2 regions of the Abyssicoccus albus genome follow, and region 1 is predicted to be linked to the other one. Evidence: riboswitches for the same ligand, from Rfam matches in the RefSeq annotation. Region 1 holds a riboswitch; the other holds the start of a gene.
What was found. A riboswitch is a leader RNA that binds a small molecule or an ion and turns the genes downstream of it on or off. The one in region 1 is predicted to bind thiamine pyrophosphate.

Region 1 (3,436 bases):
CAAAGTTCGTCTCCGTGACAAAGCCTTTATTCACTTGACTTCTATAAATCGCGGAAGTCCACTCACGATGAAATGGATTTTTTCACGATTGTCACCTATTGTTTTCGGTTTTCCGATATACATCGAATGAATCTTCATTATCTCACTCCCTTTGTATTCAGTATACATTGAAAAATATCGAATGTGTTATTTTGGATATTGATTGGGTTGCCGTATTCAGAGTAAATCGCAAATACTCTGAATACCAGTTCATTTCCGCACTTCTCGACCTTCGTATTCAGAGTAAATCGCAAATACTCTGAATACCAGACCATTTTTGCCCCTCTCGACCTCCGCATTCAGAGTAAATCGCAAATACTCTGAATACCAGATGATTTCCGCACTTCTCTACCTCCGTATTCAGAGTAACTCGCAAATACTCTGAATACAAAGCCATAAAAAAAGCATAAGTGTTAGCTTATGCTTTTATCGAGTCTTCAGTTTGTATAGTTTATATAAAATCGGTCGAATTGGCTTTTCAAAGTCTCCTATCATTTCATGAACCACTGGATTAAAGCCTTTCTTAAACTTCAATACACCATAGTCATCAGAGTCTTCAGAAAAATCACCTGACACACCGTAAAAATTATATCTCTTTAACCCTAATTCCTTCGCGTATTGAATCATTTCCCACATCATATTGTAAGGTGCCATGAATTGTTTGTACTTGGGATTAGATCCACTCGACAAGTAATACAGTTCATGCGCGTTGTGAATGAACATAGCACTTGCAAGGTTTAATACTTCACCGTCTGATGCTTTTAAAGTTTCAGTGTCTTCGATTTTCTTTCGAATCTTACCTACTCTCATCTCAAGTTCAGCTGTTTTATTCTTCAACTTTTTATGATTTGGTTTCTCTTCTAACGCTTGCTTAGATTGATTATACTCACCTTCAACATCAGCCAATTCCTCTTGTAATTCATTTAAGTAATCCGATAAATTAATATAGCTCATTACGATACGACATTGATCACCGTACGTATTCGCCTGTCGCTTAAAGTAATCAATACTTGCATAATCGAATCCGTGCTTATCCGCAGCCATTTCAAACAGTTCAAAGAATTGATCAAACTCATCAAGAGATAAGTCTCTCATCTGAACACCCATTTTATACGTCTGTTTAATACTCCGTCGCGTATTGTAATCCATATCTTGCAAGATATCATCTAATGATTTATCTTGAATGTCCAAAACAGATAACCATCTCGCTTGATACTTCATTGAATATCCAACATGGAATCCTTGGTGATGATAGCCTAATGACTTCATTTGTTGAAGAAATTGATTAGTATTTTTAGATTCCAGTATATTCCCATCATGATCTCTTACCTGATGTACAATATAAGGATCTGATAATACATAAACTGCTTTTTTCTCTTTAGCAAATGCCGTCAACCCATCATAAAAGCACTGCACCACTGATTCATCTTGATAATCCATTACCGGACCACGTTGCAAATAAAAAAACTTAAAAAATCTCATAATGTGAGCACTATTTATCAAGCTCGCAGCAATAACCTCACCGTCTTTTTTTACCCCGACAAGATATACTTCCATATCGTGATTCACTCTATACATATAATGACGACCCATCTGTGTATAATGACTCAGATGATTATTTACAAATCCATCATATTCTTTAACCGTTAACTCACAAAACTTCAAATATATCCCCACTTCATGACTAAAATTTTTATTACGTCTCATTATACATGTAAACAAAATAACTGTACATGAATACTAATAAAATGACTTGTCTTGACATACTATACAATTATTTGTATATTGAAACTAACTTAAGAAATACACTAGGGGTATTTAATGTATAAATCGAGATGAGGTAGTCCTCAAACCCTTTGAACCTGATCTAGTTCAGACTAGCGTAGGAAAGTGTACATCACTAGGCATCCGTCTATACATATTTACAATGCTGATTGTTGTGCATCTTTCTATCGTGAAAGGTGTATTTTTTATGGAATAAAACATAGAGGAGTCAGAACATATGAAAACAGTATTAGTCACAGGCGGTGCAAGAGGATTAGGGAAAGAAATCGTGACAGCCATGCATGACAAAGGATTCAACGTAGTCATTAATTACAACAAAAGTAAGGCAGCTGCAGAAGAACTTGTGCAACAGTTCGGTGAAGACAAAGCATTAGCTTATCAAGCAGACGTAACAAATCGTGAAGCAGTGGATGAAATGGTCAAAGCCGCTGTCGATCAATTCGGTTCAATTGACGTTGTGGTCAATAACGCACTCATTGGGTTCAAATTCGATCCTTCGACTCAGAAGTCATTCAAAGACTTATCATGGGAAGATTATGCACAACAAATCGACGGAACGATGAAAGCAGCATTCAATGTGAGTCAAAGCGTAATCAATCAATTCATCGAACAACAAGACGGTGCAATCATTAGTATCGGGACGAATCTATTCCAAAACCCAGTCGTACCTTACCACGAATATACATCAGCTAAAGCTGGTTTGTTAGGAATGATGCGTAATATTGCCAGTGAACTCGGACAACACGGCATCCGTGCTAACATGGTATCCGGCGGATTGTTGAAAACAACGGATGCTTCAAGTGTGACAACACCAGAAGTATTCGAACTCATCGCAAACTCTACACCACTTCGTAAAGTGACAACACCAACAGACGTTGCGAATATGGTCGCGTACTTAGCATCAGACGAAGCGAAAGGCGTTACAGGACAAAACATTACAGTAGACGGTGGATTGACGATGAATTAGGAGGTTTTTATGAAGAAACAAATGCATGTTGGCATATTGATTTACGGTGTTGGGCATCATCTAGCCGCTTGGAAAATGCCTGATTCACAGATCGAAAGACTAGGAGACATATCATACTACCAACAATTAGCTAAGACATGTGAACGAGGAAAATTCGATACAATTTTCTTTGCGGATAACCAAGCACTCAACGCAACACACGATCAAGTAATGCCTGCAATGTGGTTAGACCCTATTGTGAATTTGAGTGCCATTTCACAAGTGACAGAACACATTGGATTAGTCAGTACGATATCAGGGACATTTATGAATCCATACTTATCAGCTAGACAAATGCTTTCACTACAACATATCTCAAAAGGCAGAGCCGGATGGAATCTTGTCACTTCAATGACTGATGAAGAAGCGATGAACCATAGTATGAACAATCTTCCAAACCATGCTGACAGATATAAGAAAGCTAGAGAGTTTGGTCAATTGATGAATCAATTATTTACATCATGGTCTGAAGATGATTTCATTTGTGATAAACAAAATGAACAAATAATTGATCATAAAAACATTCGACCAATAAATCATGAAGGTGAGCATTTCAACGTCAGAGGACCACTTTCAACACCGAATTCAAAATACGGCAAACCTGTT
Region 2 (3,436 bases), on a different contig from region 1:
ATAGGGTGTTCTGGAAGACTAAGTGGCTATATTAATTCATATGGATTCCATTCGATTCATGGACGAGCTCTTCCACTTGCTCAAGGTGTTAAAATGGCAAATAATGATTTGACCGTTGTCGCAAGCGGAGGAGATGGTGATGGATTCGCAATTGGTATGGGTCATACAATCCACGCATTGAAAAGAAATATTGATATTACGTATATCGTAATGGACAATCAAATTTACGGTTTAACTAAAGGGCAAACGTCACCAAGTAGTGCACACGGTTTTGTGACAAAGTCTACGCCTAAAGGTTCAATTGAGCCAAGTATCTCTCCATTACAACTTGCGATATCATCAGGTGCAACATTTGTTGCACAATCTGTATCTTCAGATATTAAAGAATTAACAAGTATTATCGAACAAGGGATGAATCATAAAGGATTTTCATTTATTAATGTATTTTCACCATGTGTAACATATAATAAAGTGAATACGTATGACTGGTTTAAAGAACATTTAACACATGTTAATGATATCGAATCATTTGATTATAAAGATAAATCTAAAGCAATGAATGCAATCATAGAACATGATGGACTGGTTAAAGGATTAATCTATCACAACAGTGAAGCAAAAAGTTATGCAGAACAAATTGATGGTTATTTGGATGAGTCGTTAGCAAAGAGAGATTTACAGTTAGATTCTGCTACATTTGATGATTTGATGAAAGAGTATATTTAATGATGTTGAATATTTATACCACAATAATTAATAACGATTATCATATCATTAATTACTAATGTGTTTTAAAGGAGGAAAGGTAAATACTATGAATGTAATGATGAGTATACAAATCATTCCGAAACCTAATGATCATGAAGATGTCATTGAATATGTAGATGAGGCAATCCGCATCATTGATGAGAGTGGATTAAATTATCGTGTTGGGCCATTAGAGACGACAATTGAAGGAACAATGTCACAATGCTTATCATTAATCGATAAGATGCATTCTAAAATGCAAGATATGGGATCAAAAAGTACGATGAGTCAAATTAAAATATATCAATCCGAGGCGCATCAAAGGATTACTGATTTAACCCATCAATATGATGAAAAAAATGGATAAAATGTCGAGTTAATTAATGATTTACTATTGATTTATTTATTGAGTTTAGTATTATTAATATAACAATTAAATAAGCACTAGGGGTGTATTATATTTATATAATACTGAGACGGTTGAATTCGGACCCTTTGAACCTGATCAAGAATAGACGCTTGCGTAGGGAAGTGACAATTATGTTAACGTATCGATATGATCATCAATATGTCCACTTCCTATGTCTATAGGGAGTGTTTTTTATTTGTTTAAAATATTATTTTATTTTTAAGGAGGATGTACAAATGAGTACAGAGTCGAAAGGTTTAAAGTTATCAGATATTTTAATTACAGTATTTATTGCGGTCATCTTCGCAATTATTTACAAAGTATGGTGGGGGTTTTATGGCATTGCTGAAGCAACGGGATTGAGAATTGAGCAATTAACATATGGTATGTGGTTTATTGCGGCAATTATTGCTTATTTACTTATCAAAAAACCTGGTGTTGCCTTACTCGCTGAATTTGCAGCAGGTGCAGGTGAAACAATCGTGATGGGTCAATTTCATATTCCTACTTTGATTTATGCATTCTTACAAGGATTAGCGTGTGAGCTTGTATTTATGTTATATCGCTATAATAGACATACTTTGTTCGTCAGTATGTTAGCCGGGGTAGCGGCTGCCATTGCATCATTTCCAATTGATTGGTACTACGGATATTTAAGTGAAGTTCAATTATGGAATGTAATTTTAATGTTAGTATTCAGAATCATTAGTGGTGCGATTTTAGCAGGTGGTCTAGCATATGTGATTGTAAAAGCTTTAGAGAAAACGGGCGTGACGAAATTATTAAGACCGAGTCAAAAAGAGGATTACGACGCATTATAATTAGGTGGTAAATATGGTCATATCTATAAAAAATTTAAGACTAAAGTTTTCAGGTGTAGAGAAAAAATTATTTGATGGATTAAATATTGATGTACATCAAGGAGAAAAAGTGTTAATGCTTGGACCGAGTGGATCCGGTAAGACGACATTATTACAAGTGATGAGTGGTATTATTCCTAGAAGTATTGATATCGCGCATAAAGCAGATGAATTAGTTATTGATGATTATGCATCGGTTGTATTTCAAAATCCAGATAGTCAATTTTGTATGCCAACGGTTGGAGAGGAACTCGCATTTATATTAGAAAATCGCTGTATACCTACAGAACAAATGGTATCAAAAATAGAAGATGTACTTCAAACGGTTCGTCTTGATGTGTCGTTAGATAAGTCAGTCGAAAATTTATCAGGAGGGATGAAGCAACGTCTTGCGATTGCTTCATCTTTATTACAGCAAGCTAATACTTGGTTTTTAGATGAGCCAACGTCGATGTTAGATCCAAATGCAACGAATCATTTGTGGGATGTAATTCAAGATATATGGCAAGATAAGACGGTTATTATCGTCGAACATAAAGTCGAACAAGTCTGGAATTATGTCGATCGTGTCATATTAATGAATTATGATGGAGAAGTGATTGCATCGAATACACCGAATCAAATTCTACTTCAATTTGAGGAGCAGCTTGAATCATTTGGTGTATGGTATCCAGGTGCGTGGAATAATCGTCCTGAAAAAATACAAAAAGCTCATAACCCTACTGACACGAAAGGAATACTATATGGTCACGATCTTATCGCTAAACGAGGAGATAAAACGTTATGGCAGTGTGATCGATTCGAATTTCACTCAGGTCAGTGGATTACATTAGAAGGAGATAATGGTACTGGAAAGTCAACTTTTTTTGAGATGTTAATGCAATTAATTCCATACGATGGAGATATTTATTACGATGACGAACAATTGCAATCGATTAAAATGGCAGCTCAGTCAATTTATTATGTTTATCAAAATCCAGAACTTCAATTTGTAATGAATACTGTATTTGAAGAGTTATACATTAATACATACAATGGTCAAAAAGAACAAGCAACAAAGCAGACAGAAGATATGCTAAAGTTATTAAAGTTAGATCATGTGAAGACATTACATCCTTATGAATTATCTGTCGGACAGAAAAGACGACTCAGTGTAGCAACAGCAATACTAAGTCGTGCTGACGTATTATTGCTTGATGAACCAACCTTTGGATTAGACTCACATAATACATTTGAACTGATTAAATTAATTCAACAATTAAAAAATGAAGGAAAATTAATTATTACCATTACACATGATGAACAAATTTTAGAAATGTATAGTGATGTTCGATGGATCATTAAAGATGGTCAATTAGCTCAAAGAGGTGATCACAATGATTGAGTCGTGGATTAATCGCTATAGTTTTTTGCAAGATGT

Region 2: it holds a riboswitch for thiamine pyrophosphate, as region 1 does, so the genes downstream of both, EDD62_RS02610 (ECF transporter S component) here and EDD62_RS05810 (3-oxoacyl-ACP reductase) in region 1, are expected to answer to the same signal.

What each region holds. Positions count from the first base shown of each region.
Region 1 covers NZ_RKRK01000003.1:138,482-141,917, forward strand. The annotation lists gene EDD62_RS05800 (MOSC domain-containing protein) at 1-1, opposite strand, end outside; gene EDD62_RS05805 (aminoacyltransferase) at 466-1,704, opposite strand; TPP riboswitch at 1,840-1,945, shown strand; gene EDD62_RS05810 (3-oxoacyl-ACP reductase) at 2,042-2,791, shown strand; gene EDD62_RS05815 (LLM class flavin-dependent oxidoreductase) at 2,801-3,436, shown strand, end outside.
Region 2 covers NZ_RKRK01000002.1:542,833-546,268, forward strand. The annotation lists gene EDD62_RS02600 (2-oxoacid:ferredoxin oxidoreductase subunit beta) at 1-726, shown strand, start outside; gene EDD62_RS02605 (thiamine-binding protein) at 815-1,114, shown strand; TPP riboswitch at 1,184-1,294, shown strand; gene EDD62_RS02610 (ECF transporter S component) at 1,393-1,977, shown strand; gene EDD62_RS02615 (ABC transporter ATP-binding protein) at 1,991-3,400, shown strand; gene EDD62_RS02620 (energy-coupling factor transporter transmembrane component T family protein) at 3,393-3,436, shown strand, end outside.